3 regions of the Kosakonia sp. Marseille-Q7440 genome follow, and region 1 is predicted to be linked to each of the others. Evidence: riboswitches for the same ligand, from Rfam matches in the RefSeq annotation. Region 1 holds a riboswitch; each other region holds the start of a gene.
What was found. A riboswitch is a leader RNA that binds a small molecule or an ion and turns the genes downstream of it on or off. The one in region 1 is predicted to bind thiamine pyrophosphate.
Positions count from the first base shown of each region.

Region 2: it holds a riboswitch for thiamine pyrophosphate, as region 1 does, so the genes downstream of both, thiC (phosphomethylpyrimidine synthase ThiC) here and thiM (hydroxyethylthiazole kinase) in region 1, are expected to answer to the same signal.
Region 3: it holds a riboswitch for thiamine pyrophosphate, as region 1 does, so the genes downstream of both, thiB (thiamine ABC transporter substrate binding subunit) here and thiM (hydroxyethylthiazole kinase) in region 1, are expected to answer to the same signal.

Region 1 covers NZ_CBCPLT010000001.1:2,791,068-2,801,577, forward strand. Annotated here, with positions in the region: gene fbaB (class I fructose-bisphosphate aldolase) at 1-34, opposite strand, end outside; gene thiD (bifunctional hydroxymethylpyrimidine kinase/phosphomethylpyrimidine kinase) at 188-988, opposite strand; gene thiM (hydroxyethylthiazole kinase) at 988-1,770, opposite strand; TPP riboswitch at 1,806-1,902, opposite strand; gene ACWPW2_RS13100 (Rpn family recombination-promoting nuclease/putative transposase) at 1,979-2,986, opposite strand; gene ACWPW2_RS13105 (LacI family DNA-binding transcriptional regulator) at 3,090-4,163, opposite strand; gene ACWPW2_RS13110 (maltoporin) at 4,432-5,697, shown strand; gene ACWPW2_RS13115 (glucose PTS transporter subunit EIIB) at 5,835-6,146, opposite strand; gene ACWPW2_RS13120 (beta-galactosidase) at 6,212-8,269, opposite strand; gene ACWPW2_RS13125 (glycoside hydrolase family 53 protein) at 8,300-9,487, opposite strand; gene ACWPW2_RS13130 (sugar ABC transporter permease) at 9,492-10,343, opposite strand; gene ACWPW2_RS13135 (carbohydrate ABC transporter permease) at 10,353-10,510, opposite strand, start outside.
Region 2 covers NZ_CBCPLT010000001.1:18,623-29,132, reverse strand. Annotated here, with positions in the region: gene nfi (deoxyribonuclease V) at 1-25, opposite strand, end outside; gene hemE (uroporphyrinogen decarboxylase) at 35-1,099, opposite strand; gene nudC (NAD(+) diphosphatase) at 1,139-1,912, opposite strand; gene ACWPW2_RS00140 (Rsd/AlgQ family anti-sigma factor) at 1,992-2,495, shown strand; TPP riboswitch at 2,549-2,685, shown strand; gene thiC (phosphomethylpyrimidine synthase ThiC) at 2,769-4,664, shown strand; gene thiE (thiamine phosphate synthase) at 4,664-5,299, shown strand; gene ACWPW2_RS00125 (HesA/MoeB/ThiF family protein) at 5,292-6,047, shown strand; gene thiS (sulfur carrier protein ThiS) at 6,031-6,231, shown strand; gene thiG (thiazole synthase) at 6,233-7,003, shown strand; gene thiH (2-iminoacetate synthase ThiH) at 7,000-8,154, shown strand; gene ACWPW2_RS00105 (PTS sugar transporter subunit IIB) at 8,491-8,796, shown strand; gene ACWPW2_RS00100 (PTS lactose/cellobiose transporter subunit IIA) at 8,801-9,118, shown strand; gene ACWPW2_RS00095 (helix-turn-helix domain-containing protein) at 9,255-10,292, shown strand; gene ACWPW2_RS00090 (alpha/beta hydrolase family protein) at 10,222-10,510, opposite strand, start outside.
Region 3 covers NZ_CBCPLT010000001.1:544,896-555,405, reverse strand. Annotated here, with positions in the region: gene ACWPW2_RS02480 (hypothetical protein) at 179-436, opposite strand; gene leuL (leu operon leader peptide) at 435-521, shown strand; gene leuA (2-isopropylmalate synthase) at 614-2,188, shown strand; gene leuB (3-isopropylmalate dehydrogenase) at 2,188-3,279, shown strand; gene leuC (3-isopropylmalate dehydratase large subunit) at 3,282-4,685, shown strand; gene leuD (3-isopropylmalate dehydratase small subunit) at 4,696-5,301, shown strand; gene ACWPW2_RS02450 (sugar efflux transporter) at 5,602-6,780, opposite strand; gene sgrR (HTH-type transcriptional regulator SgrR) at 7,027-8,682, shown strand; TPP riboswitch at 8,719-8,819, shown strand; gene thiB (thiamine ABC transporter substrate binding subunit) at 8,849-9,832, shown strand; gene thiP (thiamine/thiamine pyrophosphate ABC transporter permease ThiP) at 9,808-10,510, shown strand, end outside.

The sequences.
Region 1 (10,510 bases):
CGTCTTTGCCAAGTAACTGCACAATATCAGTCATTACAATGCTCCCGTAAGCTTGCGCTTCGCGAATTGGATTGTCCTTACCCACCTTGCCTGGCGATGGGCAAACTAAGCCTGGTACTCTGGCGTCAGAATGTCCACCACCCGGCATTTTTTCAGCTTATTCTGCTGGCACGTTTCGGTTTCTGATTTACCACCACTGATGGAAGTGGTGCACCGGCCCGATCCCCTCGCCCACTTCAAGCGTATCGGCCTGTGCCAGCGCAGCGGTCAGCCACTTTTTCGCCTCTGCAACCGTTTCAGCCCAGCCGGTATGGCGCGGTCGTAGCGCCGCCAGCGCCGCCGAGAGCGTGCAGCCTGTGCCGTGGGTGTTTTTTGTCAAAATCCGCGCGGTAGTGAAGCGCTGCGCGCCATCGCGGGTGAAGAGCCAGTCGGGGCTTTCGGCGTCCTCCAGATGACCGCCCTTCATCAACACTGCTTCACAACCGAGCGCTAACAAAGCTTTGCCCTGCTCATGCATCTCGCGCTCGCTGCGCGCATGAGGCGCATCTAACAGCGCCGCCGCTTCCGGCAGATTGGGCGTGATAAGGGAAACCTGCGGCAGTAAATGCTGGCGTAGGGCGGCGACCGCCGCAGGGGATAACAGCGGATCGCCGCTTTTCGCCAGCATTACCGTATCCAGCACCACATTGCGCACCTGGTAATGGCGCAGACGCTCTGCCACCGCTTCGACAATATCGGTTTCCGCCAGCATGCCGATTTTGGTGGTGTCGATGCGCACATCGCTCAGCACGGAGCCCAGCTGGGCGGCAACAAAATCGGGCTCGATGCGGTACACCGACTGCACGCCACGGGTATTTTGCGCCACCAGCGCGGTGATCACCGAACAGCCATAAGCCCCCAGCGCCGAGAACGTTTTTAAATCCGCCTGGATCCCCGCCCCGCCGCTCGGGTCGGTGCCGGCAATGGTTAAGGCATTAATCCGTTTCATTACAATTCCTCCCCTTTCGTCGCCAGCGCATCAAGAAAGGCAGGCACAAAACTGCCAGGACCCGCGCTCTGCTTCACCGCGCGGCTGCCCGCCTGCTTCATGATCCGGCAGGCCGAGGCAACATTGAGCAGTCGCTCGCCGGGCAATGCGCAACAGGCAGCTACCACGGCCGAGAGCGCGCAGCCGGTGCCGACCACGCGCGTCATCAGCGGATCGCCGCCGCTGACGCTGAGGGTTTCTCTACCATCGGTGATGTAATCAATCTCACCAGTGACTGCGACCACCGCGCCGGTCTGTTGCGCCAGTTGCTGCGCCGCGGGCAGCGCCGCCAGTGCGCTATCGGTGGTGTCGACGCCGCGCCCGCCGCCTGGCATACCGGCCAGGGCGAGGATTTCAGAAGCGTTGCCGCGGATGGCGGCCGGTCGAAGAGAGAGGAGTTGTTGGCAGAAACCAGTGCGAAAGGCGAGTGCGCCAACGGCAACCGGGTCGAGCGTCCAGGGGGTTTGCGCGCGGTTGGCGCTCTCAATTGCGGCGTGCATTGCTTCAGCGCGTTCGCGCGTCAGGGTGCCGACATTGATAAGTAAGGCATCGGCGATAGCGCTGAACTGCTGCGCCTCTTCGCTATCAATGACCATAGCTGGCGATGCGCCGAGCGAGAGCAGCACATTAGCGGTAAAGGTTTGTACGACGTCATTCGTCATACAGTGAACAAGGGGAGAGAGTGTGCGGAGTTGCTGTAACGCGTGTGCAGAGTGCACAGGATCAAGCAGGTCAGGTTGCATCTTTTTTGCTCCTGCCCGGCGTGAAGAAGGGATGCCGGGCAGGCATCTGACTTCCCTACGCTGGCATTATCCAGATCAGGTGGTACGGGTATTTCTCAGCCTTCACGTAGAAGGGCACCCCGAGTCATAACATCAATAAATTGTGGTGAAACCGTTCAGTAGCTTAATGCTGGCAGCGTCACGTGTAAATGCGTATTTGCCCGTGCACTCAGTGGCGAATCTGCGCCAGTTCTGCTTCGGTAAGCCCGGTCATGCTCATCACCGTGCTGCGATCGAGGCCGTTTTGCAGCATCGTCCGTGCGATGCGGAACGCCTCTTCTTTGCGTCCCTTCTCGATACCGCGCTGCTCGCCGAGTTCAATGCCTTGTTCGATTCCTCGCTCAATGCCCTGTTCAATTCCTTGTTCAATGCCTTTTGCGAGACCTTTTTCAATACCTCTTTGTTCAAGCTGCTGTGCAATTGTCATCAATTGGTCCTCATGCTGTGGTGCCTTTAGCGCCAGTTCACGTACAAAGGCGTGCGCATCTGCTGTCTCGCCAGCGTACACCAGGTAGTTTATCAGCGAAGCTAATTGCTGTCGTGTGATGTGTTCGTTCACCAACAGCGTTGCGAGCCGGTCAAGAATTTCGCTTAAGTCGCGCTGATGGATATGTTTTTGTAACAGCGTCAGCGCCGCCATGCTGCGGTGATTCATTATTTCGTTATCCGGGATCACCGAGACATCAACGAGCGGAAAGCTACTGCTATAGAGCTCTTGCGCCGTTGCCGGGCTGACAAACAGCTCTAACCAGTTCGTTGACCACGGATAAGGGGTGCGCTTGCCGGTATAAAAAAGCAGGGGGATAACTAACGGTAGCGATTTATGCCCGGCATCAAGGTGTCTCTGCATCGCGGCAATCGCGTACCGCAGTAACCTAAAGGCCATATGGCGATCGGGGGTGGATTGGTGCTCAATCAGCACATGAATATACCCCTCCCCCGCGCGTGTTTTCAGGCTGTAGAGCACGTCGCTGTAATAAGCCCGCAGGTTCTCTTCGACGAAACTTCCCGACTCCAGCCTGAGCGTTCGTAAATCGCAGAGTGCCAGTAAATGTGCAGGCAGATGCAGTTCTATAAAATCCCTGGCCGTCGTCGGGTTGGTCAAAAACTGTTTGAATGCCGCATCGTGCGGCGTGGGGGTGATCTTTTTTTTGCGTTGCGTGGTCGTATCGGACATCAAGGGTTTGCCTCCCTGGCTTACGTTATTTCCCTCTAAATATCACTAAAATCTGACCACGCCTAGATATGCTTTTTCTGAAAAAACCAATTAGCTTTCCCTGTTATTTCATCAACTTATGCGCAATAACCTGCAACTGTTGGGCTATCTCTTGCAGGTTCGCGCTCTGCTCCTGCAATGCGCCGGTAGAGTGACGCACAATCAGCCGCGCAGGGAGTACGGATGAACTACGGGCGGCATCGCCGTGGCCGCTGTCGAGCAGACGACGCACCGCCTCTTTGCCCTGCAAATCGAGATCCAGAGAAACGGTGGTTAACGACGGATGGAAGAAGGAGCTTTCATAGGTGTCATCGTAACCGATCACCGATTTCTCGCCGGGGATGGCGATCTGATGTTGATGAAACGCGCTCAGCACGCCGAGCGCCATCTGGTCATTCCCGACCAGAACGGCGGTAAAATTCGGCGTTTCGCGCAGCATCTGCAGTGCGCCTGCGTAACCGCTCTGCGCATCCCAGTTACCGTGGAATACTTTCACTGGTTTCAGGCCGTAGCTATCAAGGGTGTCAACCCAGCTTTTTAGCCGCAGCTTTGCCGAAACGGAGCTTTCAGGCCCCGCCAACAGCGCGATATCGCGGTGCCCTAAATCATAAAGATGTTTGACGCTCGCACGTGTACCGTCCGCCGGGTTGAACGAAACATTAAACACCGAGCTGTAAGGGTCAACGTCGAGGAACAGGCAAACAATATCATCATTGTCAGCCGCAATGCGCTGGGCTTCATCGGTCTCCAGCGGCACGTTAATGATCACCTTATCGACCAGCTGCGACTTCAGTTCGTTGATCGCCGACTGGATATCATGATTGACGTTCTCATCAATCATTGAGATTAGCACCTGGTAGCCGTCGAGATTGGCATAGCGTTTTACCGCCGCCGCCACCTGAGAGGGGGCATGCAGCGCCAGCGAAGTGGTGACCAACCCAAGGGTCTGACTCTGCTTACCCACCAGCTGTTGCGCCAGCCGGTTCGGCACATAACGCAGCAACTCTATCGCTTTCTCAACCTTGAGACGCGTGGCTTCGGATACATTGGCAGATTTATTGAGTACCCTGGACACGGTCTGATAGGAGACACCCGCATGGCGGGCAACGTCTTCCAACGTCGCGCTTTTAGACTTCATGGTCCGGTTCCTTATGTTGTTATGCGCCAATTGTAACAGGGCAGATCAAAAAAAACGCTCACCGCTCATTTCCTCGCCGCTTTAGCCGCCAATAAGTATCACGCTCACAATACGCATAAATGTGAACGAATTCTCCACCTGTAACAAAAATCGCTAATTTATTTGCACTTAATCACACATTTCAGATCATAAGTTTGCCTGTTTTTACAATTAAGCATTTTATGACTGCGATTATGTGAACGTAATACAAAACAATAAGAGGAACACGATGAAGACTCCACTACGCACACTCTCTCTCGCGTTAGCCGCTGCGCTGACCTCAACCTCGCTGATGGCGGCCACCTCGGTACCCATCGATTTTCACGGCTACCTGCGCGGCGGCGTGGGCGTGTCGGGCGATGGCGGCCAGGTGGAGTGGCAGAAAAATAAGATTGGTCGTCTGGGCAATGAATCCGATACCTACGGCGAGCTCGAGCTGGGCTCGGAAGTCTACAAAAAAGATGACGTCAGCTTTTACCTCGACAGCATGGTCAGCATGGTCTCCGATGGCTCCAACGATAACGAGACCACCATCGGCGACGATGCGCAGTTCGGCTTACGCCAGCTGAACCTGCAGATCAAAGGGCTGATCCCAAACGATCCCAACGCGGTGATCTGGGGCGGTAAACGCTACTATCAGCGCCACGATCTGCACATTATCGATACCAAATACTGGAATATCTCCGGCTCCGGCGCGGGGATCGAAAATTACACCTTCGGGCCGGGCGCCGTCTCTTTTGCGTGGATCCGTGGCGATGCCAATGACGTGGATTACCGCGTTGATAACGACAATGACGTCAATATTAACTATCTCGACCTGCGTTATGCCGGCTGGAAACCGTGGGCGGGCGCGTGGACGGAGTTTGGCATTGATTACGCCATGCCGAATCCAACCAAAAAGCAGAAGGCTTACGGCGGGCTGTACGACGCGGATGATGGCGTGATGCTGACCGGTGAAATCAGTCAGGATATGCTCGGCGGCTACAACAAGCTGGTGTTGCAGTACGCCAACAAAGGGCTGGCGCAGAATATGGTGTCGCAGGGCGGCGGCTGGTATGACATGTGGAACTATGTCAACGACGCTACCGGCTATCGCGTCATCAACACCGGGCTTATCCCGATCACCGACCGCTTCTCCTTTAACCATGTGTTGACCTACGGCGCGGCCGAAGATACCACTGCGTTTACCGACAAATCCCGTCTGGTGTCGCTGGTTGGTCGTGCGCAGTATCAGTTCACCGAATATGTGCGTCTGATTGGTGAAGTGGGCGGCTTTTACCAGAAGGATAACTACAAAAACGGCACCAACTATAAGCAGAGCGGCGAGAAGTACACTGTCGCGCTGGGTCTTGCTGACGGTGCCGATTTTATGTCGCGTCCGGAGCTGCGCCTCTTCGCCTCTTATTTAAATGACTCTGAAGATGGTAAATCCTTTGAAGATGGCACCAAAAATAATACCTGGAACTTTGGTGTGCAGGTGGAAGCCTGGTGGTAAATAGCCGTTATATTTACCGTTTTAAAAAGCGTATCTAATTAACCTCATTCGTTATCTCTGAGACTTGCAGGCTTATATTGCCACTGCGTTCGTTATTGTTTATTTGGGATACTCTTCCGAGTATCCCTTTTTTATTACTAACGGGAAGAGAAACGCTCATCGAGTAATTTACGCAGCGCGTCAGACTGCTTGCCAAAAATAGCATGTACCTGTTGGCCGAGAATAATCACGCCCAGCGCCCCCTCATCCTGTAGCGCCTGAGAATCGACCCGGGTTAACTCTTTTACCGTGACGCGCAGGCGTGTCAGACAGGCATCAATCTGTTCAATATTTGCCTCACCGCCAAACGCCGCGGCCAGTCGCTCAATTTTCAACACCTCGGCCTCACTGAGCGGGGTGGCCGGTTTGGCCTCAGAGAAGTAATGCAGGAAGGATTTAAGGCTTACCATTGCAGGTCTCCGTAATCAGCAGATAAAAAAACGCCTGCCCGGATGGGCAGGCGTACAGAGCGGGCTTAGGCGTCGCGGCGAACGACGCGGCAGTTCCAGGGTTTGAGCGCCAGCGCACCGCTGACGGCGGCCTCGCTCAGGCAGTCGTGATAACCCGGCGGCAGCGTGATGCTCTGCTGCTGCGCGGTAAAGTTCTGAATAAAAACAAACGCCTGTTCACCATCTTCCCGCGCGGTCGCCACCACACCCGGCGGCAGCTCAACGTTAAGCGCACGCGGCAGCGATAGTGTGTCGATGAGATTAGCGAAGAAGTCCCGCTGGAAGGCGAGATCGTTACGCGAGGCGACATGCCAGGCTTTGCCCTTGCCGAAGGCGTTGACCGTGACCGCCGGACGACCGGCATAGAAATCATCCCGGTAGGTTGCCAGCGGCTGCGCGCCCTCGAGCTGAATCAGCTCGCAGAGATGGCGCACCTGATACGGCCCCTGTAAGCCCGCCTCGTTGCCCGCCAGCCCCTGCACCAGGTTTCGTTCATGGTCGTCGAGGCAGTCGATCTCCTCTGCCCAGATGCCAAGCAGGTTGCGCAGCGGGCCGGGGAAACCGCCCAGATGGCAGAGATCGCTCTCATTGACCACGCCGCTCCAGTAGGACGTGACCAGATGACCGCCGCTGGCGACAAAACTCTCGGCGCGTTCAGCGAAGCCGTCGCGCACCATATAGAGCATCGGGGCGATCACCAGATGGTAGCGGCTGAGATCGGCATCGGCATTAATCACATCCACCGCCACGCCCTTCTCCCAGAAGGGTCGGTAGTGTTCGTTCACCGTCTTCTCATACTCCATGCCTTTGTTGCGCGGCCCCTGCGCATCATCCAGCGCCCAGCGGTTCTGCTGGTCGAAGATAATCGCCACCCGCGCCTCGGTGCGACAGCCCATGACCGGCGTCAGCTTGCTGAGCATCTCGCCGAGGGCGGAGACTTCACGGCCAACGCGGGTATCAAGATGGCCGACGTGATCAATCACCGCACCGTGGAACTTCTCCACCGAGCCACGGCTTTTGCGCCACTGGAAGTACTGCACCGAATCGGCGCCGTGCGCCACCGCCTGCAAAGAGGAGAGAATATGCATACCCGGCTTTTTCAGCTTGCTGGTTGGCTGCCAGTTGGTGACGCTTGGCGTCGACTCCATCAGCACGAAGGGCTTGCCGCCTTTCAGCGTGCGCATCATGTCGTGATACATGGCGGTGTAGCAGGCGAGCTGGGTTTCATCTTTATCGCGGTGCCACATCGGGTAGCTGTCCCAGGAGATAAAGTCGATCGCCTCGGCAAGCTGCCAGTAGTCGTAATCGTAGAAGTACTCCATAAAGTTGGTGGTCACCGGCAGCGCCGCGTTGGCGGCCTTCAGCGGGGCGACTTCATGGCGGCAGAAATCGGTTACCTGGGCGGTGTTAAAGCGTCGCCAGTCGAGATTAAGGCCATGAATGGAGACTTCGCCCTGCGGCGCAGGGGACTCAATTTGCGACCAGTCGCTGTAGGTGTGGCTCCAGAAGTCGCTCCACCACGCGTGGTTCAGCGCCTCCAGCGTCTGATAGCGCGCCTTTAGCCAGTCGCGGAACTTCTGCTGACATAAATCGCAGTGGCACTCGCCGCCATACTCGTTGGAGATGTGCCAGCCGAGCACCGCCGGATGCTGCCCGTAACGCTCCGCCAGCAGTGTGTTGATCTTCAGCGTCTTTTCACGGTAGACCGGCGAGCTCATGCAGTGGTTGTGGCGACCACCATGCAGCGCGGGCACGCGATCGCGCCCGACGCGCAACACTTGCGGGTATTTTTGCGACATCCACGCCGGACGCGCACCGCTCGGCGTAGCGAGAAATATATGGATACCGGCGGCATATAATTTCTCAATCACCTCATCGAGCCAGGCGAAATTAAATACCCCCTCCTGCGGCTCGAGTTTCGACCAGCTAAATATCCCGACCGACATCACATTACATTTTGCCTGCTGCATCATGGCAATATCGCTATCGATAATACCGGGATAGTTTTCCCACTGCTCCGGGTTATAGTCCGCGCCATGCAATAGCGAGACGACCTTCGGGCTTAAAGGCGCAAATTTATTCATTATTCATTCCTGAAATTTACAACACGATAATTAATTAAAGACTTTCACCGACGGCAGCACTTTTCCCTGGCAATCAAACAGCGCCTGGTTTTCTCGCGCATTGCCCTCTTTCCACTGGTCATTGATATATTTCATGCCAGCGGGCGTGGCCCAGCCGTTGCCCGGCACGGCAATCCAGGTCGGTTCCCAGTAAAAAATGCCCTTGCCGCGCTGGCCCTGCACATTGATGACCGACTGCATTAAATCGTGCACATAGTCATATTGCCCCTGCACAGTCGCCGGGTAGCCGCCCGCCTTCTCCTCTTTCGCCTGGAAGCTGTTCTCGGCGTTATCGCAGTTCGCCAGCGTATAGGCGTAGGCCGCCTCGACGACGATGACATCTTTGTTGTAGCGCTTGCTGATGTCATCCATGTTGGCCTGCAGGGCGCTGATTGGCCCGTTCCAGTAGGTGTACATCGACAGGCCAATCACATCGAAAGGCACGTTGCGTTTGGTTATCTCATCAAACCACCAGCGGAAGGTGTCATTTTTGGTCCCTTCGGCGAGGTGCAGCATGATCTTCACCTGTTCGCCGTTATTCAGGTTCTCTTTGACCCCATCGATTCCGGCAGTAAGCAGCCCGGCCAGCCGGTCAAACTCGCCGCCGCCCTGCCCCCAGCTTTTACCCTCCGGCCAGAGCATGCCGCCGTTGATCTCATTACCGATCTGCACCATGTCCGGCAACACGCCCGCCTGCTTAAACTGCGCAATCGTGTCGCGGGTGTAGTCATGCACCCGGCTTTTTAGCTGCGGATAATCGAGCTTCTCCCAGGCTTTCGGTTTGAACTGCTTGCCCGGATCGGTCCAGAAATCGCTGTAGTGCAGATCGAGCAGCAGCTTCATGCCCTGCGCTTTTGCCCGCTTCGCCAGCGCAAGGGTGGTGGCAAGATCGTTGTCGCCGCCGCCGTAGGCATTGCCCTGCGCATCTTTCGGGTCGACCCACAGCCGCAGGCGCACATAGTTGACGCCGTTGGCTTTCAGGATAGCCAGCGCATCCTGCGGCTGGTTTTTGTCGTTATAGAATTTCGCCCCGTGCTTTTCCGCATCGAGCAGCGTGGAGATATCCGCCCCTTTAATAAAGTCGGCGGGCATTTGGGTAAACGGGCGCGTGGTCACCGCGCTGGCAGAAAAACTGGCAGCGAGGCATACCGCCAGCAGAGCGGGAGTCAGTCTTTTCATATGCTTATCCTTTTGTACTGCCGGAGGTGAGGCCGGAGACGAAGTATTTTTGTAACGCCAGGTAGAGGATCGCCACCGGCACCGCAATCAGCACCGCACCCGCGGCGTAAGTGGTGTAGCTGGCACCCATTTTTTGCGCCACCAGGTTATAGAGCCCAATCGGCAGCGTGTATTTATCCGGCGTGCGCAAAATGGTGCTTGAGAGGATGAAATCCCCCAACGGGCCGGTGAAGGAGAAGAGCGCCACCACCGCGATAATCGGTTTCGACAGCGGCAGGATGATCTCAATAAAGATGCGGAAGTTGCTGGCCCCATCCATGCGCGCGGACTCATCAAGATCGCGCGGAATGGCATCCAGGTAGCCCTTCATCAGCCAGGTGTTCATCGGGATCATCCCGGCAACGTAGATCAGCACCAGCGCCATATGGCTGTTGATAAGCCCGAGTAGCTGCGAGAGAACGAAAATCGCAATCAGCGCCGAGAACTGCGGGATCATCTGCAACAGCAGAAAGAGCATCAGCCCGTTCTGGCGGCCTTTAAAGCGAAAGCGCGAAAAGGCGTAGGCGGTAAAGCTGACGCTGATTAGGGTCAGGATCATCGTCAGCAGGCTGATCTTCATCGAGTTCCAGTACCAGGTCAGGTAGTTCACCTGGCCGTTAAAGAGATCGGCATAGTGCTGGAACGAGAGATTTTCCGGGATGATCGAGGTGCTGAGCAGGCTGTTGCCGGCATTCAGCGATGCGCCAATCGTCCACACCAGCGGGTAGATAATCGTCAGCGACACCGCTGCTATCACCAGCCAGGAGAGCGTCAGGCGAATAACCTTCTCGCGGCGAATACTTTGTGATTGAGCCATTTTCTTCCCTTATGCCATGTCGTCGTTTTTGAACGATTTGGTGGCGCGGAACTGCCACAACGCCAGGCCGACGACAAAAATCGACAGCAGGATGGTGATGGTGGCCGCGATGGCGTACTGCGATGAGGACATCGTCAGCTTATAGATCCACGACACCAGAATGTCGG
Region 2 (10,510 bases), 2.8 Mb from region 1:
GTGCGCGTAGCGACGCGAGATCCATATTTGCTCCTTATTGATGCCAGGGGGCCGACAGACGGTGAACCGCCTCGACAAATACTCCTGCATGTTCCGGCGGGACATCCTGGTGGATGCCGTGACCGAGGTTAAATACATGGCCTTCGCCTTTGCCAAAGCCAGAGAGAATTGTAGACACTTCTTCCTCAATGCGTGCAGGCGGCGCATAAAGCATAGAGGGATCCATGTTGCCCTGCAGCGCCACTTTGTCGCCAACGCGACGGCGCGCATCGCCAATATCGGTGGTCCAGTCGAGGCCGAGCGCATCGCAGCCGGTCGCCGCCATCGCTTCCAGCCACTGGCCGCCGCCTTTGGTAAACAGGGTCACCGGCACGCGACGCCCTTCGTTTTCACGCAGCAGGCCATCGACGATTTTATGCATGTAGTAGAGCGAGAACTGCTGGTAGTCGCGCCCGGTCAGCACGCCGCCCCAGGTGTCGAAAATCATCACCGACTGCGCGCCAGCGCGGATCTGCGCGTTGAGATAAGACGTCACGCTCTGCGCCAGCTTATCCAGCAGCGCATGCAGCACCAGCGGCTCGGCGTACATCATCTTTTTGATTTTAGTGAACGCTTTGCTGCTGCCGCCTTCAATCATGTAGGTCGCCAGCGTCCACGGGCTGCCGGAGAAACCAATCAGCGGCACTTCGCCTTTCAGTTCACGGCGAATGGTGCGCACGGCGTTCATCACGTAACCCAGCTCATCTTCCGGGTCCGGCACCGGCAGCTTGTCCACGTCCGCTTTACAGGTGATGGGATGGCTAAAACGCGGCCCTTCACCGGCTTCGAAATAGAGCCCCAGCCCCATCGCGTCCGGCACCGTCAGGATATCGGAGAAGAGGATCGCCGCATCCAGCTTGTAGCGGCGCAGGGGTTGCATCGTTACTTCACAGGCCAGCTCCGCATTGCGGCACAGCGACATAAAATCGCCGGCCTGCGCACGGGTTGCCTTATATTCCGGCAAATAGCGGCCTGCCTGGCGCATCATCCATACCGGCGTCATATCTACTGGCTGGCGCTGAAGCGCGCGCAGGTAACGATCGTTTTTCAGTTCGGTCATTGTCAGTTCCTCAAGCGTCAGGCCGCCAGTATATACACCTTATTCGCTCTCTGCCCGACACATCGCCACGGTATCCTCGATCAGGCGGCGCGCGACGGTACCCGGCGGCGGAAGCAGCGGCAGGTCGTCATAGCGATACCAGCCGGCATCAATCAGCTCTTTGGTATCAATAACGATCTCACCGCTCTCATACTCGGCCATAAAGGCAGTCATTAATGATTGCGGGAAGGGCCACGGCTGAGAGGTAACATAACGCAGGTTCTTGATTTTAATCCCGCTCTCCTCCATCACCTCGCGCGCTACCGCCTGCTCCAGCGTCTCGCCGACTTCAACAAATCCGGCCAGCACGGTATACACGCCATTACGATGACGCGTATGCTGGGCAAGTAGCAGGCTGTCATCGCGGCGAATAGCGACAATGATGCAGGGAGCAATTTGTGGATAGTAACGTTCCCGGCAGTGGTCGCAGAGCATCGCCCACTCGGTTTTGCTGGGGTGCATGGTGTGGCCACAGTAACCGCAAAACTTATGCGAGCGGTAAAACTCGGCCAGCTGCACGCCGCGCCCGGCTAACTGGAACAGCGCGGTATCCTGATCGATCAGTAAACGTACCGATCCCATCTCGCTGGAGCGCTGCTGGCGCACAAGCCAGACGCTCTCTCCCTGCCATTCGCCGATAATTTGCGCGGGTTGACCCGCAAGATCGAAATTTCCTGCCTCTCCATGTGGTAATTCTCCAGCGGGCAACCATAATTTTTGTTCATGGCTGACTATCCACCAGCCACGGTGATGAGCTTCAAGAGTTTGTACCATTGCGCGACCTTAGCTTCACTGGCATGTTATTAACATTATTATTACATCATTTTTAATCTTACATTTTGCGGAGTCATTTATGCTGAACCAGTTAGAAAGCCTGACAGAACGACTGGGGGGAAGTAACAAGCTTATCGATTTCTGGCTCAACGAACGTAAGCAGTTGCTTATCTCCTATTACAATCTGGTGGGAATCAAGCCGGGCAAAGGGTCGTACATGCAGCTTAACGAAAAAGCGCTGGATGATTTTTGCCATAACCTGGTTGAATACCTTTCCGCCGGTCATTTCACTATTTATGAACGCATCATCAATGAAATGGAAGGCGCCAGCCCACTTTTAGCGGCGACTCAGCTCTATCCGCAGCTTGAAGCCAATACCGTTGAAATCATGAAACATTATGATTCCAGCCTCGAACAGTCCATCGATGATGATAACTGCATGGAGTTCCAGCAGGCTCTCTCAGACATCGGTGAAGCGCTGGCGGCGCGTTTTACGCTGGAAGATCAGCTGATCACGCTGGCGTTCGATAACCACCTCAGCGAAAGCGCCAATGATGAAACCGGGATGGCGCGCCCGGCTTGAGTTCTTAAGCATTAACGCGTAGTTTAAAAACAGTCCCCCGCTTCGGGCGGGGGTTTTTCTTGTCGGAGTGCCACTCTTTTACACCCACGCTTTCTGAAAGCTGAGGTGTAAAAAGGCTGAGACCGTTAATTCGGGATCCGCGGAACCTGATCAGGCTAATACCTGCGAAGGGAACAAGAGTAATCCATCCACCACACCACCCTTACGGGCGGTTTGCTGCCATTACTCCATCCGTCGTCTGACAAGCCATCTCCTTTGACACTGGAATGAGCTATGTCTACTACTCAATATTCACGCCGTGAACAACGCGCCCAGGCGCAACACTTTATCGATACGCTGGAAGGCACCGCTTTCCCCAACTCCCGCCGCATCTACCTCACCGGCTCACAGCCCGATATTCGCGTGCCAATGCGCGAAATCCAGCTTAGCCCGACGCTTGTCGGCGGCTCAAAAACCGACCCGCAGTACGAAGAGAACGAAGCGGTGCCGGTGTATGACACCTCCGGCCCCTACGGCGATCCGGCGATTGCCATTGATGTGCAACAGGGTCTGGCTAAGCTGCGCGCAGCGTGGATTGCCGCCCGCGATGACAGCGAAGAGCTGGACCATCGCAGCTCGGCCTATACCAACCAGCGCCTGGCGGATGACGGCCTTGATGCGCTGCGTTTTAGCGGCCTGCTGACGCCGCGCCGCGCCAAAGCAGGTAAATGCGTGACGCAGCTGCACTATGCCCGTTTGGGCATCATTACCCCCGAAATGGAGTTTATCGCCCTGCGCGAAAACATGGGGCGTGAGCGCATTCGCAGTGAAGTATTGCGTCGCCAGCATCCGGGCGAAGGGTTTGGCGCGCGGCTGCCGGAGAACATTACGCCAGAGTTTGTCCGCGCTGAAGTGGCGGCCGGCCGGGCCATTATTCCCGCCAACATCAACCATCCAGAATCAGAGCCGATGATCATTGGCCGCAACTTCCTGGTGAAAGTGAACGCTAATATCGGCAACTCCGCTGTCACCTCATCAATTGAAGAAGAAGTGGAGAAGCTGGTGTGGTCAACCCGCTGGGGCGCGGATACGGTGATGGATCTCTCGACCGGTCGCTATATTCATGAAACCCGCGAGTGGATCCTGCGCAACAGCCCGGTGCCGATCGGCACTGTACCGATCTACCAGGCGCTGGAGAAGGTCAACGGGATCGCTGAAGATCTCAGCTGGTCGGTATTCCGCGACACCCTGCTGGAGCAGGCGGAACAGGGAGTCGACTACTTCACCATCCACGCCGGTGTGCTGCTGCGCTATGTGCCAATGACCGCGCAGCGCCTGACGGGCATTGTTTCGCGCGGCGGCTCGATCATGGCGAAGTGGTGTCTCTCCCATCACGAAGAGAACTTCCTTTACACCCACTTCCGCGAAATCTGCGAAATCTGCGCGGCTTACGATGTCTCTTTGTCACTCGGCGATGGCCTGCGCCCGGGATCGATTCAGGATGCCAATGACGAAGCGCAATTTGCCGAGCTGCATACGCTCGGGGAACTGACCAAAATCGCCTGGGAGTATGACGTGCAGGTGATGATTGAAGGCCCCGGTCACGTGCCGATGCAGATGATCCGCCGCAATATGACCGAGGAGCTTGAGAGCTGTCACGAAGCGCCCTTCTACACCCTTGGGCCGCTCACCACCGATATCGCGCCGGGCTATGACCACTTCACCTCCGGCATCGGCGCGGCAATGATTGGCTGGTTTGGCTGCGCGATGCTCTGCTATGTCACGCCGAAAGAGCACCTCGGCTTGCCGAACAAAGAGGATGTTAAACAGGGGCTGATTACCTACAAAATCGCCGCCCACGCCGCGGATCTGGCCAAAGGCCATCCTGGTGCGCAGATCCGCGATAATGCGATGTCGAAAGCGCGATTTGAGTTCCGCTGGGAAGATCAGTTTAACCTCGCCCTCGACCCCTTCACCGCCCGCGCCTATCACGATGAAACCCTGCCGCAGGAGTCCGGCAAAGTGGCGCACTTCTGCTCGATGTGCGGGCCGAAATTCTGCTCGATGAAGATTTCGCAGGAGGTGCGTGACTACGCCGCCGCGCAGACCATCGATGCGGGCATGGCGGATAAAGCCAGCGACTTCCGCGCCCGCGGCGGGGAGATCTACCTGAAACAGGAGGAGGCGTAATGTACCAGCCTGATTTCCCGCCGGTGCCCTTTCGCCTCGGGCTTTATCCGGTGGTCGATAGCGTGGAGTGGATCGCCCGCCTGCTGGATGCAGGTGTGCGCACCCTGCAACTGCGTATCAAAGATAAGCGCGACGAAGAGGTGGAAGCGGACGTGATGGCCGCCATTGCCCTTGCGCGCCGTTACAACGCGCGGCTGTTTATCAACGATTATTGGCGGCTGGCGATTAAACACCAGGCCTACGGCGTGCATCTCGGTCAGGAGGATCTGGCCACTACCGACTTAACCGCCATTCGCCAGGCCGGACTGCGGCTCGGCCTCTCCACCCATGATGATATGGAAATTGATGTCGCGCTGGCGGCACGCCCCTCCTATATCGCCCTGGGCCACGTTTTCCCGACGCAAACCAAGCAGATGCCTTCCGCTCCGCAGGGGCTGGCAACGCTTACGCGCCACGTTGCGCGGCTCGGTGATTACCCGACGGTAGCGATTGGCGGCATCAGCCTTTCGCGCGCGCCAGAGGTGCTGGCAACGGGCGTCGGCAGCATTGCCGTGGTGAGCGCCATTACCCAGGCGGATGAGTGGCAGCTGGCCACGCGGCAGCTGCTGGATCTCGCGGGGGTGGGCGATGAATGATCACGACTTTATGCGCTACAGCCGCCAGATCTTGCTGGAGGAGATCGCCATCGCCGGGCAGCAGAAGCTGCTCGACAGCCGGGTATTGATTGTCGGCCTTGGCGGTCTTGGCGCGCCGGCCGCCGCCTACCTCGCGGGCGCGGGTGTCGGCATGCTGGTGCTGGCGGATGATGACGCCGTGCATCTGAGCAACCTGCAACGGCAGATCCTCTTTACCTCGCGCGATATCAACCAGCCAAAAGCCACGGTGACAGCAGAGCGGCTGCATCAGCTCAACCCGGAGATTGAACTGGTCTCTCTCTCACAGCGGCTCAGCGGCGACGCGCTGCTTGAAGAGGTCTCGCGCGCCGATGTGGTGCTCGATTGCAGCGATAACATGCAGACCCGCCAGGCGATTAACGCCGCCTGCGTGGCGCGTAATACGCCGCTGGTTTCCGCCAGCGCCGTCGGCTTTGGCGGCCAGTTGCTGGTGCTCACCCCGCCCTGGGAGCAGGGCTGCTACCGCTGCTTGTGGCCCGATGAGCGCGAACCGGAACGCAACTGCCGCACGGCGGGCATTGTCGGCCCGGTGGTCGGCATTATGGGAGCGATGCAGGCGCTGGAAGCGATCAAGCTGTTAACCGGTATGCAGGCGACGCAGGGAGAGCTGCGGCTGTTTGACGCCCGCACCAACCTGTGGCGCACCCTCGCATTACAGCGCGCCAGCACCTGCCCGATCTGCGGAGGGCATCATGCAAATACGCGTTAATGACGAACCGATGACCTGCGCGCAGGCGCTCAGCGTTGCCGACCTGCTTAAGGAGCTTGAACAGTTAAAGCCGGGCGTCGCGCTGGCGCTAAACGAGGCGATTCTGCCGCGCGAGCGCTGGGAAGAACAACAGTTGCAGGATGGCGATTGCATCCTGCTGTTTCAGGTTATCGCAGGGGGTTGAGATGTTACGTATTGCAGATAAAACCTTTTCCTCACGCCTCTTTACCGGCACGGGGAAATTCGCCACGCCGCAGCTGATGGTGGAGTCGATTCAGGCGGCGGGCAGCGAGCTGGTGACGCTGGCCATGAAGCGCGTCGATTTACGCCAGCGCAATGACGCTATTTTGCAGCCGCTGATAGACGCGGGCGTCACCCTGCTGCCAAACACCTCCGGCGCGAAAAATGCCGAAGAGGCGATCTTTGCCGCCCAACTGGCGCGAGAAGCGCTGGGCACACACTGGCTGAAGCTGGAGATCCATCCCGATGCGCGCTGGCTGCTGCCGGATCCTATCGAAACCCTGCGCGCGGCAGAGAAGCTGGTGCAGAGCGGGTTTGTGGTGCTGCCCTACTGCGGCGCAGATCCGGTGTTATGCAAACGGCTGGAAGAGGTGGGGTGTGCCGCGGTGATGCCGCTCGGCGCGCCGATTGGCTCAAATCAGGGGCTGGAGACCCGCGCCATGCTGGAGATCATCATTGAGCAGGCCACTGTTCCGGTGGTGGTGGATGCCGGCATCGGCGCGCCAAGCCACGCCGCACTGGCGCTGGAGATGGGCGCGGATGCGGTGCTGGTCAATACCGCCATCGCCGTCGCGGACGATCCGATCGCCATGGCGCGCGCGTTTCGCCTGGCGGTGGAAGCCGGGGCGCTGGCGCGCCGCGCCGTACCGGGCGCTCGCCAACATTACGCCGCGGCCACCAGCCCGCTGACCGGCTTTCTGGAGACGCTGCAATGAACACCTTTACCGACCGCTGGCGGCAGCTGAACTGGGATGATATCCGCCTGCGTATTCACAGCAAGACCACCGCTGACGTCGAGCGCGCGCTTAACGCCCGGCAAGTGACCCGCGACGATATGATGGCCCTGCTCTCCCCGGCGGCCAGCGAGCTGCTGGAGCCTCTGGCGCAGAAAGCGCAGCGCCTGACCCGCCAGCGCTTTGGCAACACCGTCAGTTTTTATGTCCCGCTCTATCTGTCGAATCTCTGCGCCAATGACTGCACCTATTGCGGTTTCTCGATGAGCAACCATTTGAAACGCAAAACGCTGGATGAGGAGGAGATCGCTCGCGAGTGCGCTGCCCTGCGTGAATTGGGGTTTGAGCATCTCCTTCTGGTCACCGGTGAGCATCAGGGAAAAGTGGGTATGGACTATTTTCGCCGCCATTTCCCTACTATTCGCCGCCAGTTCGCCTCGTTGCAGATGGAAGTGCAGCCGCTTTCCGAAGAGGAGTATCGCGAGCTAAAAGGGCTCGGGCTGGATGGTGTGATGGTCTACCAGGAGACCTACCATAGGGCGCAATATGCCCGGCATCATCTGCGGGGCAAAAAGCAGGACTTTTTCTGGCGGCTGGAGACGCCGGATCGCCTTGGCCGTGCGGGGATCGACAAGATCGGCCTTGGCGCGTTGATGGGGTTATCTGATAGCTGGCGCGTCGACTGCTATATGGTGGCGGAACATCTGCTCTGGTTACAGCAACACTACTGGCAGAGCCGCTACTCGGTGTCGTTTCCTCGCCTGCGCCCCTGCGCGGGCGGGATCGAACCGGCGTCAATCATGGACGAGAAACAACTGGTGCAGACCATTTGCGCCTTCCGCCTGCTGGCACCGGATACCGAGCTGTCGCTGTCGACGCGCGAGTCGCCGCACTTTCGCGATCATGTTATTCCCCTCGCCATCAACAATGTCAGTGCGTTTTCTAAAACGCAGCCCGGCGGCTATGCCGACGATCACCCGGAGCTGGAGCAGTTCTCGCCCCACGATGGACGTCGCCCGGAGGCGGTCGCCGATGCGCTGATCGCCCGTGGGCTGCAACCGGTGTGGAAAGACTGGGATAGCTGGCTGGGACGTGTGCCGCAAAAAAAGAGTAATACGCTGATAAACAGTTAATTTTCTTGCGGCCTGTTACGTAAAGTGAAATTCGGGCGCTGGCACCACAGCGCCCGCTGCGGCAACCTTGCTTCGTCAGCGTACACTGACCGGAGCGGGCGCCGTTCCCCTCTCCCGCTCCGCCCCCCTTTGGCAGGTACGCTGCTTATCACGCTGAAAAACAGCGCGGCCAACGACGGTCATGCAAGGAGTGAAACGAAGTGATGTCAGGTTGTAACCGGTTTCACATTCGCTGCCCTTTCTTTGTGATGCCAGACACACAATCACCGTAAAGCGGTTGTTGAAGTCAACGCCGACGGATAATTATCAATTATCCCATCAACACCGAGGCTGACTATGAAAAACATCGTTTTATGCTGTGCAGCAGGTATGTCCACCAGCATGTTGGTGCAACGAATGAAAGACGCGGCGCAAAAGAAAGGCGTCGAGGTCACCATCAAAGCGGTTCCTGTTGCGGACTTTAAAGATGAAATTGCAACGGCAGATATCGTGTTGCTGGGGCCGCAGGTGAAGTATGAGCAGGCAAAACTGCAGGCGCAGGCCGAGCCGCTGGGCAAGAAGGTGGCGGTGATCGATATGATGGATTACGGCATGATGAAAGGCGATGTCGTACTGGAAAAAGCCCTTAAGCTGCTGGAGTGAGCGCGTGGAAGAGTTAGAAACCATCATTATGGAACTGCTGGTCAACGCCGGTGCGGCGCGCAGCCAGGCACTGACCGCGCTGCAAATGGCGCGGAAAGGCGATTTCGACGACGCGGAAAAAGCGATGGAGGAGTCACGCGAATTTGTTAAAGCAGCGCATAAGATCCAGACCCAGCTAATCGGTCTGGACGAAGGCACCGGTAAACTCCCGGTTAACCTCATCACCGTTCACTCGCAGGACCACCTGATGAACGCGATGGTCATCCAGGATCTGGCCGACGACCTGATTGAGATCTACCGCAGGCTTCCCCCGCGCGCTTGATTGTCGCTTCATTCCCATAAGAGACGCCCGCTTTACCGGGCGTTTTTTATTGCTGCCAAAACGGTGAGGTGTATTCCGCGTCGTTTTATGGCACAACATGGCATTCGCCGATCGTAATCACCACCGCAGGTGCCTGATGCCCGCCATTCCCGTTCCGTTTTTTACCCTCTCCCTGCTACTGATGCTGCTGGCAAAGGTCTGGCTGCAACGCCCTTCCGGCTATCGCACCCTCGCCACCTTTATCACCGGCTGCGCGTTGCTGGTGCTGATGACGGCGCTGCGCTGGCAATTTGATGCGCTAATTTTGCGACAGCTACAGTCGATGCTGGCAATTGCGCTACCGCCGCTGGCATGGCGCTGTTTTGCCCGCGTCACCGATCAAAGCCGCACCTCTGAACGCATTGCCTCGCTGCTGCCGCCTGCCATCGCGCTGGCGCTGAACCTGATTGCGCCCATGGCTACCGACACAGTTCTGATGCTGCTCTACATCGGCTACGGTGGCGCACTGATTTGGACCGCTTACCGGGGCGCAGATGCCTTTGTGCTGACACGGTTAACGGATGCGCGCAGCACCTCGGTGATGGCCTTTCTTGCCGGGGCGTTTCTCTGCTTTAGCGGCCTGACCGATGTGGCGATTATGCTCGACTTCGCCTGGTATGACGGCTTGCAGGCACCGCGCCTCGTCGCCCTCTCGCAGGCGATACTGCTGCCGTTTATCTGCCTCGCCATTCTCTACAGCGGCAAGAAAATCCCCGCCGCTGATGAAACACCGCTAATACCGCCAGCCGACGTACAAAGCGTGGAGGTGGATAACGATCTGGTTACCCTCTGCGAAAAGCTGGAGGCACGCCTTACTGAACAGCAGCTGTTTCTCAATAGCGACCTGACGCTCGATCTGCTGGCGAGAAAATGGGTGATCCCGGCTCGCCAGATTTCACGCGCCGTCAATGCGGTGCGCGGCTGCAATGTCTCACAGTGGATTAACGGCTTTCGCATTCACTATGCCCAACACCTGCTGCTCACCACCGACGCGCCCGTCACCAGCATCATGCTTGATGCTGGCTTTGCCACCAAATCGAACTTCAACCGCGAGTTTGTGCGTATCAGCGGCGTGAGCCCGACGGAGTTTCGCCGCGCGGTGGGTAATCCAGCGCCTGTTGCAGAAAAGCCGTGATCGTGTCGCTAAGCCGCTGATGAATGTCAGCCCGGCTTAGCGCACCGCCATCGTCACACACAATCCCTTCGCCCGGATCTTGCGCCTCAATCAGCGCCTTCGCGCCGGGCTTGCAGAGCTGCATAAAACTAAAGTGGGTTGCGCCCGTAACGCTTTGTGCCTGCTGCTTCGCAGCCGGAATGTAATGTTGCAGATAGCCGGACTCCAGCCGGGCAGGT
Region 3 (10,510 bases), 2.2 Mb from region 1:
TTTATCACGCATATAGCATTATTAGAAGCGCAGTGTGAAAATTTAGGAATATATAAAGCTTACATTTAATTTCCTGGATGAAATTAAAAAAAGCATTACTTAGCCCTGTAATATAAATTATTTTTTAACATTTTCACTTCCATAGCTGTTTTGTAACGATAATCATAAGTCGATCGCCCTACCCACCATTTTCTTTAACATCTTGCCGAAAAGGATTATTAATTCTCTGCGCCTTGCCTTCGCTTTTTCTTACGAAAAGTCTTATGAACACAAAAAGCAAGAATGTCGCAATCACGCTAATTAGACAGCAGATTAAACTAAAGCGCGGGGCGATGATTTGCGCTTCAACATAGCCAGTTTTCGCCGGGGGGTTGACATCAAAGTGCGTATCCAGTACCACTAAAAGCATATCGATTTTAACGGGAGCAAGATTCATGATTCGTCACGTTCGTTTCGCTGGTCTACTACTACTAAACGCATCAACTGTGCGCGGTAGACCGGTGGACGACACTCAGAACTGAATCGTCTTCCTGTTAAGACTAAGAACCCGCGCCTTGGCGCGGGTTTTTTTATGCTCGTAGCGAGGCGGCCAAAGCGAACAAGGATCTAAACCATGAGCCAGCAGCAAGTCGTAATTTTCGATACCACCTTACGTGACGGTGAACAGGCATTGCAGGCAAGCCTGAGTGTGAAAGAGAAGCTGCAGATCGCCCTGGCGCTGGAGCGCATGGGTGTTGATGTGATGGAAGTCGGTTTTCCGGTCTCGTCGCCGGGCGATTTTGAGTCCGTGCAGACCATCGCCCGCCAGGTAAAAAACAGCCGTGTCTGCGCCCTGGCACGCTGCGTAGAAAAAGATATTGATGTCGCCGCAGAGTCGCTGAAAGTGGCTGAAGCGTTCCGTATTCACACCTTTATCGCCACCTCGCCGATGCATATCGCTACCAAGCTGCGCAGCACGCTGGATGAAGTGATTGAGCGCGCGATCTATATGGTGAAACGTGCGCGTAACTACACCGATGACGTGGAGTTTTCCTGTGAAGATGCCGGGCGTACGCCGATTGAAGACCTGGCGCGCGTTGTCGAAGCGGCAATCAATGCCGGGGCGAAAACCATCAATATCCCGGACACCGTGGGCTACACCATGCCGTTCGAGTTTGCCAATATCATCACCGGCCTGTATGACCGCGTTCCAAACATCGATAAAGCCATTATCTCTGTCCACACCCATGATGACTTAGGCCTGGCCGTCGGTAATTCGATTGCCGCTGTGCATGCCGGTGCGCGCCAGGTAGAAGGTGCCATGAACGGCATCGGCGAACGTGCCGGTAACTGTTCACTGGAAGAGGTGATCATGGCGATTAAAGTGCGCAAAGACATTATGAATGTGCACACCCGCATCAATCATCAGGAGATCTGGCGCACCAGCCAGACCGTGGCTCAGATCTGCAATATGCCGATCCCGGCCAACAAAGCGATCGTCGGCACCGGCGCCTTCGCTCACTCCTCCGGCATCCATCAGGATGGCGTGCTGAAAAACCGCGAAAACTACGAAATCATGACGCCGGAATCGATTGGCCTGAACCAGGTGCAGCTGAACCTGACTTCACGCTCCGGTCGTGCAGCGGTCAAACATCGTATGGAAGAGATGGGCTATCAGGAGAGCGATTACAACCTGGATAACCTGTATGACGCCTTCCTGAAGCTGGCGGATAAAAAGGGTCAGGTCTTTGATTACGATCTGGAAGCGCTGGCCTTTATCAACAAACAGCAGGAAGAGCCGGAGCATTTCCGCCTGGAGTACTTCAATGTGCAGTCCGGCTCGAACGATATCGCCACCGCCTCGGTGAAACTGGCCTGCGGCGAGGAGATCAAAGCCGAAGCCGCCAACGGCAACGGGCCGGTTGACGCAGTCTACCAGGCAATTAACCGCGTCACCGAATATGACATTGAGCTGGTGAAATACAGCCTGACGGCGAAAGGCCACGGGAAAGATGCGCTGGGCCAGGTTGATATCGTCGTCAATTACAACAACCGCCGCTTCCACGGCATCGGCCTGGCGACGGATATCGTTGAGTCCTCGGTCAAAGCGATGGTCAACGTGCTGAACACCATCTGGCGCGCCGCGGAAGTGGAAAAAGAGTTGCAACGTAAAGCGCAGAACAAAGAAAACAACAAGGAAACCGTGTGATGTCGAAAAGTTACCATATTGCCGTGCTGCCGGGAGACGGCATTGGCCCGGAAGTGATGGCGCAAGCCCTGAAAGTACTGGAAGCCGTGCGCAGCCGTTTCGCAATGCGAATTACCACCAGCCATTACGACGTTGGCGGTATCGCCATCGACCGCCACGGCAATCCGCTGCCGCAGGCGACGGTCGAAGGCTGCGAGCAGGCCGATGCGATTCTGTTTGGCTCCGTCGGCGGCCCGAAATGGGAAAACCTGCCGCCGGCACAGCAGCCGGAGCGCGGCGCGCTGCTGCCGCTGCGTAAACACTTCAAGCTGTTCAGCAACCTGCGCCCTGCCAAACTCTATGCTGGCCTGGAAGCCTTCTGCCCGCTGCGCGAAGATATCGCCGCCAACGGTTTCGATATCCTGTGCGTACGCGAACTGACCGGCGGCATCTACTTCGGCCAACCGAAAGGGCGCGAAGGCAGCGGCCAGCACGAGAAAGCTTACGACACCGAAATTTATCACCGCTTTGAAATCGAGCGCATTGCGCGTATCGCTTTCGAGTCGGCGCGCAAACGCGGCAAAAAAGTCCACTCCATCGATAAAGCCAACGTGCTGCAAACTTCGCTGCTGTGGCGTGAAATCGTCAATGAGATCGCGGGCGAGTATCCGGACATTGAGCTGGCGCATATGTATATCGATAACGCCACCATGCAGCTGATTAAAGATCCGTCCCAGTTCGACGTGCTGCTCTGCTCCAACCTGTTCGGCGATATCCTCTCCGACGAGTGCGCGATGATCACCGGCTCAATGGGCATGCTGCCCTCTGCCAGCCTGAATGAGCAGGGCTTTGGCCTGTACGAACCGGCGGGCGGCTCCGCGCCGGATATCGCGGGCAAAAATATTGCCAACCCGATCGCGCAGATCCTCTCGCTGGCGCTGCTGCTGCGCTACAGCCTGAATGCAGACGAGGCGGCAACGGCCATTGAACAGGCCATTAACCGGGCTTTAGAAGAGGGCGTGCGCACCGGCGATTTAGCGCGTGGCGCGTCCGCAGTCAGTACCGATGAGATGGGCGATATCATCGCCCGTTATGTCGCAGAAGGGGTGTAATCATGGCTAAGAGTTTGTACGAAAAGTTATTTGATGCCCATGTGGTCTATGAAGCACCGAACGAAACCCCGCTGCTCTATATCGACCGCCATCTGGTGCATGAAGTGACCTCGCCGCAGGCGTTTGATGGCCTGCGCGCACACAATCGCCCGGTGCGTCAGCCGGGCAAAACCTTCGCCACGATGGATCACAACGTCTCGACGCAGACCAAAGATATCAACGCCTCCGGCGAAATGGCGCGTATTCAGATGCAGGAGCTGATTAAGAACTGCAACGAATTCGGCGTCGAGCTGTATGACCTGAACCACCCCTATCAGGGCATCGTGCACGTGATGGGGCCGGAACAGGGCATCACCCTGCCGGGGATGACCATCGTCTGCGGCGACTCCCACACCGCCACACACGGCGCATTTGGCGCGCTGGCGTTTGGCATCGGCACTTCAGAAGTGGAACATGTGCTGGCGACGCAGACCCTGAAGCAGGGGCGCGCCAAAACCATGAAGATTGAAGTTAACGGCACCGCCGCGCCGGGCATCACTGCCAAAGATATCGTGCTGGCGATCATCGGCAAAACCGGCAGCGCTGGCGGTACGGGTCACGTGGTGGAGTTCTGCGGCGATGCCATTCGCGCGCTCAGCATGGAAGGCCGCATGACGCTGTGCAATATGGCAATTGAGATGGGTGCGAAAGCAGGCCTGGTCGCGCCGGATGAGACCACCTTTAACTACGTGCAGGGTCGCCTGCATGCGCCGAAGGGCAAAGATTTCGACGAAGCGGTTGCTTACTGGAAGACGCTGCAAACCGATGAAGGCGCCCACTTTAACCGCGTAGTCACCCTGCAGGCAGAAGATATTGCCCCGCAGGTCACCTGGGGCACTAACCCGGGCCAGGTGATCTCGGTCACCGAGATCATTCCCGATCCGGCCTCCTTCGCCGATCCGGTTGAGCGTGCCTCGGCGGAAAAAGCACTGGCCTATATGGGGCTGAAACCAGGCGTACCGCTGACCGACGTGGCGATCGATAAAGTCTTTATCGGCTCCTGCACCAACTCGCGCATTGAAGATTTGCGCGCGGCGGCGGCAATTGCCAAAGGGCGTAAAGTGGCGCCGGGCGTACAGGCGCTGGTGGTTCCAGGCTCCGGCCCGGTGAAAGCACAGGCGGAAGCGGAAGGGCTGGATAAGATCTTTATCGAAGCCGGTTTTGAGTGGCGTCTGCCGGGCTGCTCGATGTGCCTGGCGATGAACAACGACCGCCTGAACCCGGGCGAGCGCTGCGCCTCTACCAGTAACCGTAACTTTGAAGGGCGTCAGGGTCGCGGCGGGCGTACCCATCTGGTCAGCCCGGCAATGGCCGCCGCTGCGGCAGTAACCGGTCATTTCGCTGATATTCGTCATTTGCAGGCTTAAGGAGATCACCATGGCAGAGAAATTTACCCAACATACCGGGCTGGTGGTTCCGCTGGATGCCGCTAACGTCGATACCGACGCCATTATCCCGAAACAGTTTTTGCAGAAGGTAACGCGCACCGGTTTTGGCGCGCATCTGTTTAACGACTGGCGATTCCTCGATGATAAGGGCGAGCAGCCGAACCCGGAGTTTGTGCTCAACTTTCCCGAGTACAAAGGGGCGTCGATTTTGCTGGCGCGGGAGAACTTTGGCTGTGGATCCTCGCGCGAGCATGCGCCGTGGGCGCTGACGGATTACGGCTTCAAAGTGGTGATTGCGCCGAGCTTCGCCGACATCTTCTATGGCAACAGCTTTAACAACCAGCTGCTGCCGGTGACGCTGAGCGACGAAGAGGTGGATGAGCTGTTTGCGCTGGTGCAGAGCAACCCGGGCATTACCTTTGAGGTGGATCTGCAGGCGCAGGTGGTGAAGGCGGGCGGCAAGTCCTACAGCTTTACGCTCGACGCCTTCCGCCGCCACTGCATGCTGAACGGTCTGGACAGCATTGGCCTGACGCTGCAACACGACGACGCTATTGCCGCCTACGAAGCAAAACAACCCGCCTTTATGGGGTGACAGCCTGATGCTCATTGCCGGATGGTTATCCGGCAGTCGGCACGGTGCAGGTTTGTTTGCCGGATGGCGGCGTTGCCTTATCCGGCCTACAGGTAACAATGCAGATGTGAAGACAACCCGCCTTTATGGGGTGACAGCCTGATGCTCATTGCCGGATGGTTATCCGGCAATCGGCATCGTGCGGGTTTGTTTGCCGGATGGCGGCGTTGCCTTATCCGGCCTACGGGTAACAATGCAAATGTGAAGAGTAGGCCGGATAAGCGTTAGCGCCATCCGGCAATTGAACCGCCGCACCGCGCCTTACACATCCTTCACCCGGCTGGTGAGGAGCAGCGTCACCACCGACAGCCCGGCAATTCCCCAATACACCGAGCCGTGACCAAAATATTGCGCCAGCGCGCCCTGGATAACGCCTGCCAGAATCACGCCGGTGGAGATACTGTTGGTAAACAGCGTGGTTGCTGAACCGGCTCGCCCAGGCATCAAATCCTGGAACCACAGCATGCCGATCCCGGCGACAATACCGATAAACACCGCATTGAAAAACTGCAAAAGCAGCAGCGCCGTCTGGCTATAGAAAAAGAGCAGGCCGATATAGAACAGCACGCCGGCTGCAACGGCGATCAGCATCATCAACCGCTTACCGAAACGCTTCACGAAATAGCCCGCGAGGATCATCGCCGGGATCTCCAGGCCTGCGGCAGTACCCATCAAAATGCCCGCCAGCTTATCCGGCAGCCCCAGATCGAGGCTGATCCACAGCGGCATATCAATGATGTACATGGTGTTGCAGGTCCACATCAGCGTCGAGGCGATAAACAGCATGCGCACATTGCTGTCGCGCCAGCCGCTCACCTGCGTAACGGCCACGTCAGCGGGCTGCTCAACCCGCGGCACCGACGGTAGCCAGAAGGCAATCAGCACCAGGCTGACAATAAACAGCCCGGCGGCGATAGAGAACATGGCGACAAAGCCATAATTGAGCGCCAGCATAAACGCCAGCGGTGGGCCGATAACCCACGCCAGCGAGAGCTGCGCACGCATGATCGAACTGAACATCACCACTTCCCGCGCCGAGCTGTCGGCGTACTCACGCGCCAGCGCGAAAAGCTGCGGCATCGCGGTGCTGGCAAGCGAAGCCAGCAGCACGCCGCAGGTGATCAAGGTCAGATAGTGACGGTTAAACGCGAACAGCAGCGCGTTACCCACCGCCATCAGGCAGCAAAAGAGGATCAGCTTGCGCCGGTCGCCCTGGCTGTCGGATCGTTTTGCCAGCGCAAGGCTGACGAGGATCCCGGCAATGGCGTTAACGGTGTAGAACAGCCCGATCCAGAAGGGCTCTGCGCCCACTTCGCGGCTGAGGAACAGGCTCAGCGTCGGTGCCTGTACCGCACCGGCAACACCCATCATAAAGGCGACGATCATAAACGCGACGTAGACGCCATTCATGCGGCGTCCCATCGTCATCAACCAGAGCATGGCATTTCCTTGTTGAAAGCGGAAAACAGCGACGCAAGCTTAAACGAAAAAAGCCAGCAAAAACATTTTGCTGGCGGGTGCATTCGCACTTAATACTCAGTCACACATGATTCGGGCGAGTCAGTTTTTCCACACGCGTCGTCATTCCCCACTCCGCTATGCGCCTCCTCGCTTTCATCGCAGAGAAGTATCGGCTTAATATAGGGATAAATAAATTGCTGAGTTTTTGCCGGGAGTTCCTCTTTTATGTCCTCTGGTCGCCTGCAACAACAGTTCATCCGTCTGTGGCAATGCTGCGATGGAAAATCTCAGGAAACTACGCTTAACGAGCTGGCGGAGCTGCTCAACTGCTCCCGCCGCCATATGCGCACCCTGCTCAACACCATGCAGACGCGCGGCTGGCTCACCTGGGAGGCGGAAGCCGGGCGCGGTAAACGCTCGCGCCTCACCTTCCTCTACACCGGCCTGGCGTTGCAACAGCAGCGGGCGGAAGATCTGCTTGAGCAGGATCGCATCGACCAGCTGGTGCAACTGGTGGGCGATAAAGCCGCCGTGCGCCAGATGCTGGTGTCGCATCTTGGCCGCAGTTTTCGCCAGGGGCGACATATCCTGCGCGTGCTCTACTACCGCCCGCTGCGCAATCTGCTGCCCGGCTCGCCGCTGCGCCGCTCCGAAACCCATATGGCGCGGCAAATCTTCAGCACCCTGACGCGCATAAATGAGGAAAACGGGGAACTGGAAGCCGATATTGCTCACCACTGGAAAGCGATCTCTCCCCTGCACTGGCGCTTCTACTTACGCCCCGGCATCCACTTTCACCATGGTCGCGAGCTGGAGATGGCGGATGTTATCGCCTCCTTACAGCGCGCCAGCGCCCTGCCGCTCTACTCCCACATCCGCGATATCGTTTCACCCACGCCGTGGACGCTCGACATTCATCTCTCGCAGCCCGACAGCTGGCTGCCGTGGCTGATGGGCCACGTGCCGGCGATGATCCTGCCGCAGGAGTGGGAAACGCTGGCGAACTTTGCCAGCCAGCCGATCGGCACCGGCCCTTACGCGGTGATGCGCAACACCCGCAACCAGTTAAAAATCCACGCCTTTGAGGATTACTTCGGTTTTCGCGCGCTGATTGATGAAGTGAATGTCTGGGTGCTGCCGGATGTCGGGGATGAGACCACCTGCGGCCTGACGCTCGAAGGGCCAACGGAGGGCGAAAAAGCGGTGGAGAGCCGTCTTGAAGAGGGCTGCTACTACCTGCTGTTTGACGCGCGATCCAGCCGCGGTGCGAACCCGGCGGTGCGCGAGTGGGTAAGCCGGATCCTTTCGCCAACCAATCTGCTGTGGCACGCCAGCGAACAGAATCAGCGCTACTGGTTTCCCGCCTATGGATTGCTGCCGCGCTGGCATCATGCGCGCCCCGGCAGCGGTGAAAAGCCCGCCGGGCTGGAGACGCTGACGCTCACCTTCTACCGCGAGCACAACGAGCACCAGGCGATCGCCCACACCATGAGCACGCTGCTCGCAGAGCACGGCGTTAAGTTACTGATTCAGGAGGTCGATTATGATGCCTGGCATCGCGGCGAAACAGAGAGCGATATCTGGCTTAACAGCGCCAACTTCACCCTGCCGCTCGATTTTTCGGTCTTCGCCAACCTCTATGAAGTACCGTTGCTGCAAAACTGCATTCCGCGCGACTGGCAGGCAGACGCCGCGCGCTGGCGCGCCGGGGAGATGAATCTGGCGATGTGGTCGCAGCAGTTGCTAGCGAGCAAAGCGATTGTGCCGTTGATCCACCACTGGCTGCGCATCCAGGGGCAGCGCACCATGCGCGGGCTGCGCATGAATACCCTCGGCTGGTTTGACTTTAAATCGGCCTGGTTTGCGCCGCCGGATCCGTAATGCTTTCAGATTGTTTACCAAATCATTACAATAGCGCCGTTCTCAACGGGGTGCTGCGCTTCACGCGCGTGCTGAGAAAATACCCGTCGAACCTGATCCGGATAACGCCGGCGAAGGGATTTGAGGCTCTCTCAAAATCCTTTGCCACCCATTTATGAGGTGCAAAGTGTTAAAAAAATCGTTGTCACTGCTGCTGCTTATTGCCGCGCCCGTTTTCGCTAAACCCGTCCTGACCGTTTATACCTACGACTCCTTCGCCGCCGAATGGGGCCCAGGTCCTGCGGTAAAAAAAGCCTTTGAAGCCGACTGCAACTGCGAACTGAAGTTCGTGGCGCTGGAAGATGGCGTCTCGCTGCTCAACCGTCTGCGCATGGAGGGCAAAAAGAGCAAAGCTGACGTCGTGCTCGGTCTTGATAACAACCTGCTGGAAGCCGCGACCCAGACAAAACTCTTCGCCAAAAGCGGCGTGCCGGATAATGCGGTGAAGGTGCCGGGCGGCTGGAGCAATGACACCTTTGTGCCGTTCGATTACGGCTGGTTCGCCTTTGTTTATGACAAAACCAAACTGAAAAACCCGCCGAAGAGCCTGAAAGAGCTGGTCGAGAGCGATAAGAAGTGGCGCGTGATTTATGAAGATCCGCGCACCAGCACGCCAGGGCTCGGCCTGCTGCTGTGGATGCAGAAAGTCTATGGCGATAAAGCCCCCGAAGCCTGGCAAAAGCTGGCAGGCAAAACCGTTACCGTCACCAAAGGGTGGAGCGAAGCCTACGGCCTCTTTTTGAAAGGCGAAAGCGATCTGGTACTGAGCTACACCACCTCGCCTGCCTACCACATCATCGAAGAGAAGAAAGAGAACTACGCGGCGGCGAACTTCAGCGAAGGCCACTATTTGCAGGTTGAAGTCGCGGCGCGCACCACCGCCAGCAAACAGCCGGAGCTGGCAGAAAAATTCCTTAAATTTATGGTTTCACCGGCCTTCCAGAGCGCCATCCCAACGGGCAACTGGATGTACCCGGTGAGCAACGTCACGCTGCCCGCCGGTTTTGACCAGCTTGAGAAACCACAAACCTCGCTGCAATTCTCGCCGCAAGAGGTGGCAGCCCAGCGCGCAGCATGGATAGCCTCGTGGCAACGCGCCGTCAGCCGCTAATTCCCGGCTGGCTGCTTCCTGGCCTCACCGCCGCCACGCTGATGGTGGCGGTGGCGCTGGCGGCCTTTTTTGCGCTGTGGCAAAACGCACCTGTCGAAGGGCTCTCCGACTTCTTGTCAGATAGCTACCTGTGGCACGTGGTGCGTTTCTCCTTCTGGCAGGCTTTTCTCTCCGCCCTGCTCTCCGTGGTGCCCGCCATTTTCCTTGCCCGTGCGCTCTACCGCCGCCGTTTTCCTGGCCGCCAGTTGCTGCTGCGCTTATGCGCGATGACGCTGATCCTGCCGGTGCTGGTGGCGGTGTTTGGCATTCTCAGCGTCTATGGTCGTCAGGGGTGGCTCGCCACGCTCTGCCAGACGCTCGGCATTGAGTGGACCTTTTCGCCCTACGGCTTGCAGGGCATTCTGCTGGCGCACCTCTTTTTTAACCTGCCGATGGCCTCGCGCCTGCTGCTACAGGCGCTGGAGCAGATCCCCGGTGAACAGCGCCAGCTGGCAGCCCAGCTTGGCATGCGTGGCTGGGCCTTCTTCCGCTTTGTCGAGTGGCCCTGGCTGCGCCGCCAGATCCCGCCGGTGGCAGCGCTGATCTTTATGCTCTGCTTCGCCAGTTTCGCCACCGTGCTGTCGCTGGGCGGCGGCCCGCAGGCAACCACCATTGAGCTTGCCATCTACCAGGCGCTTA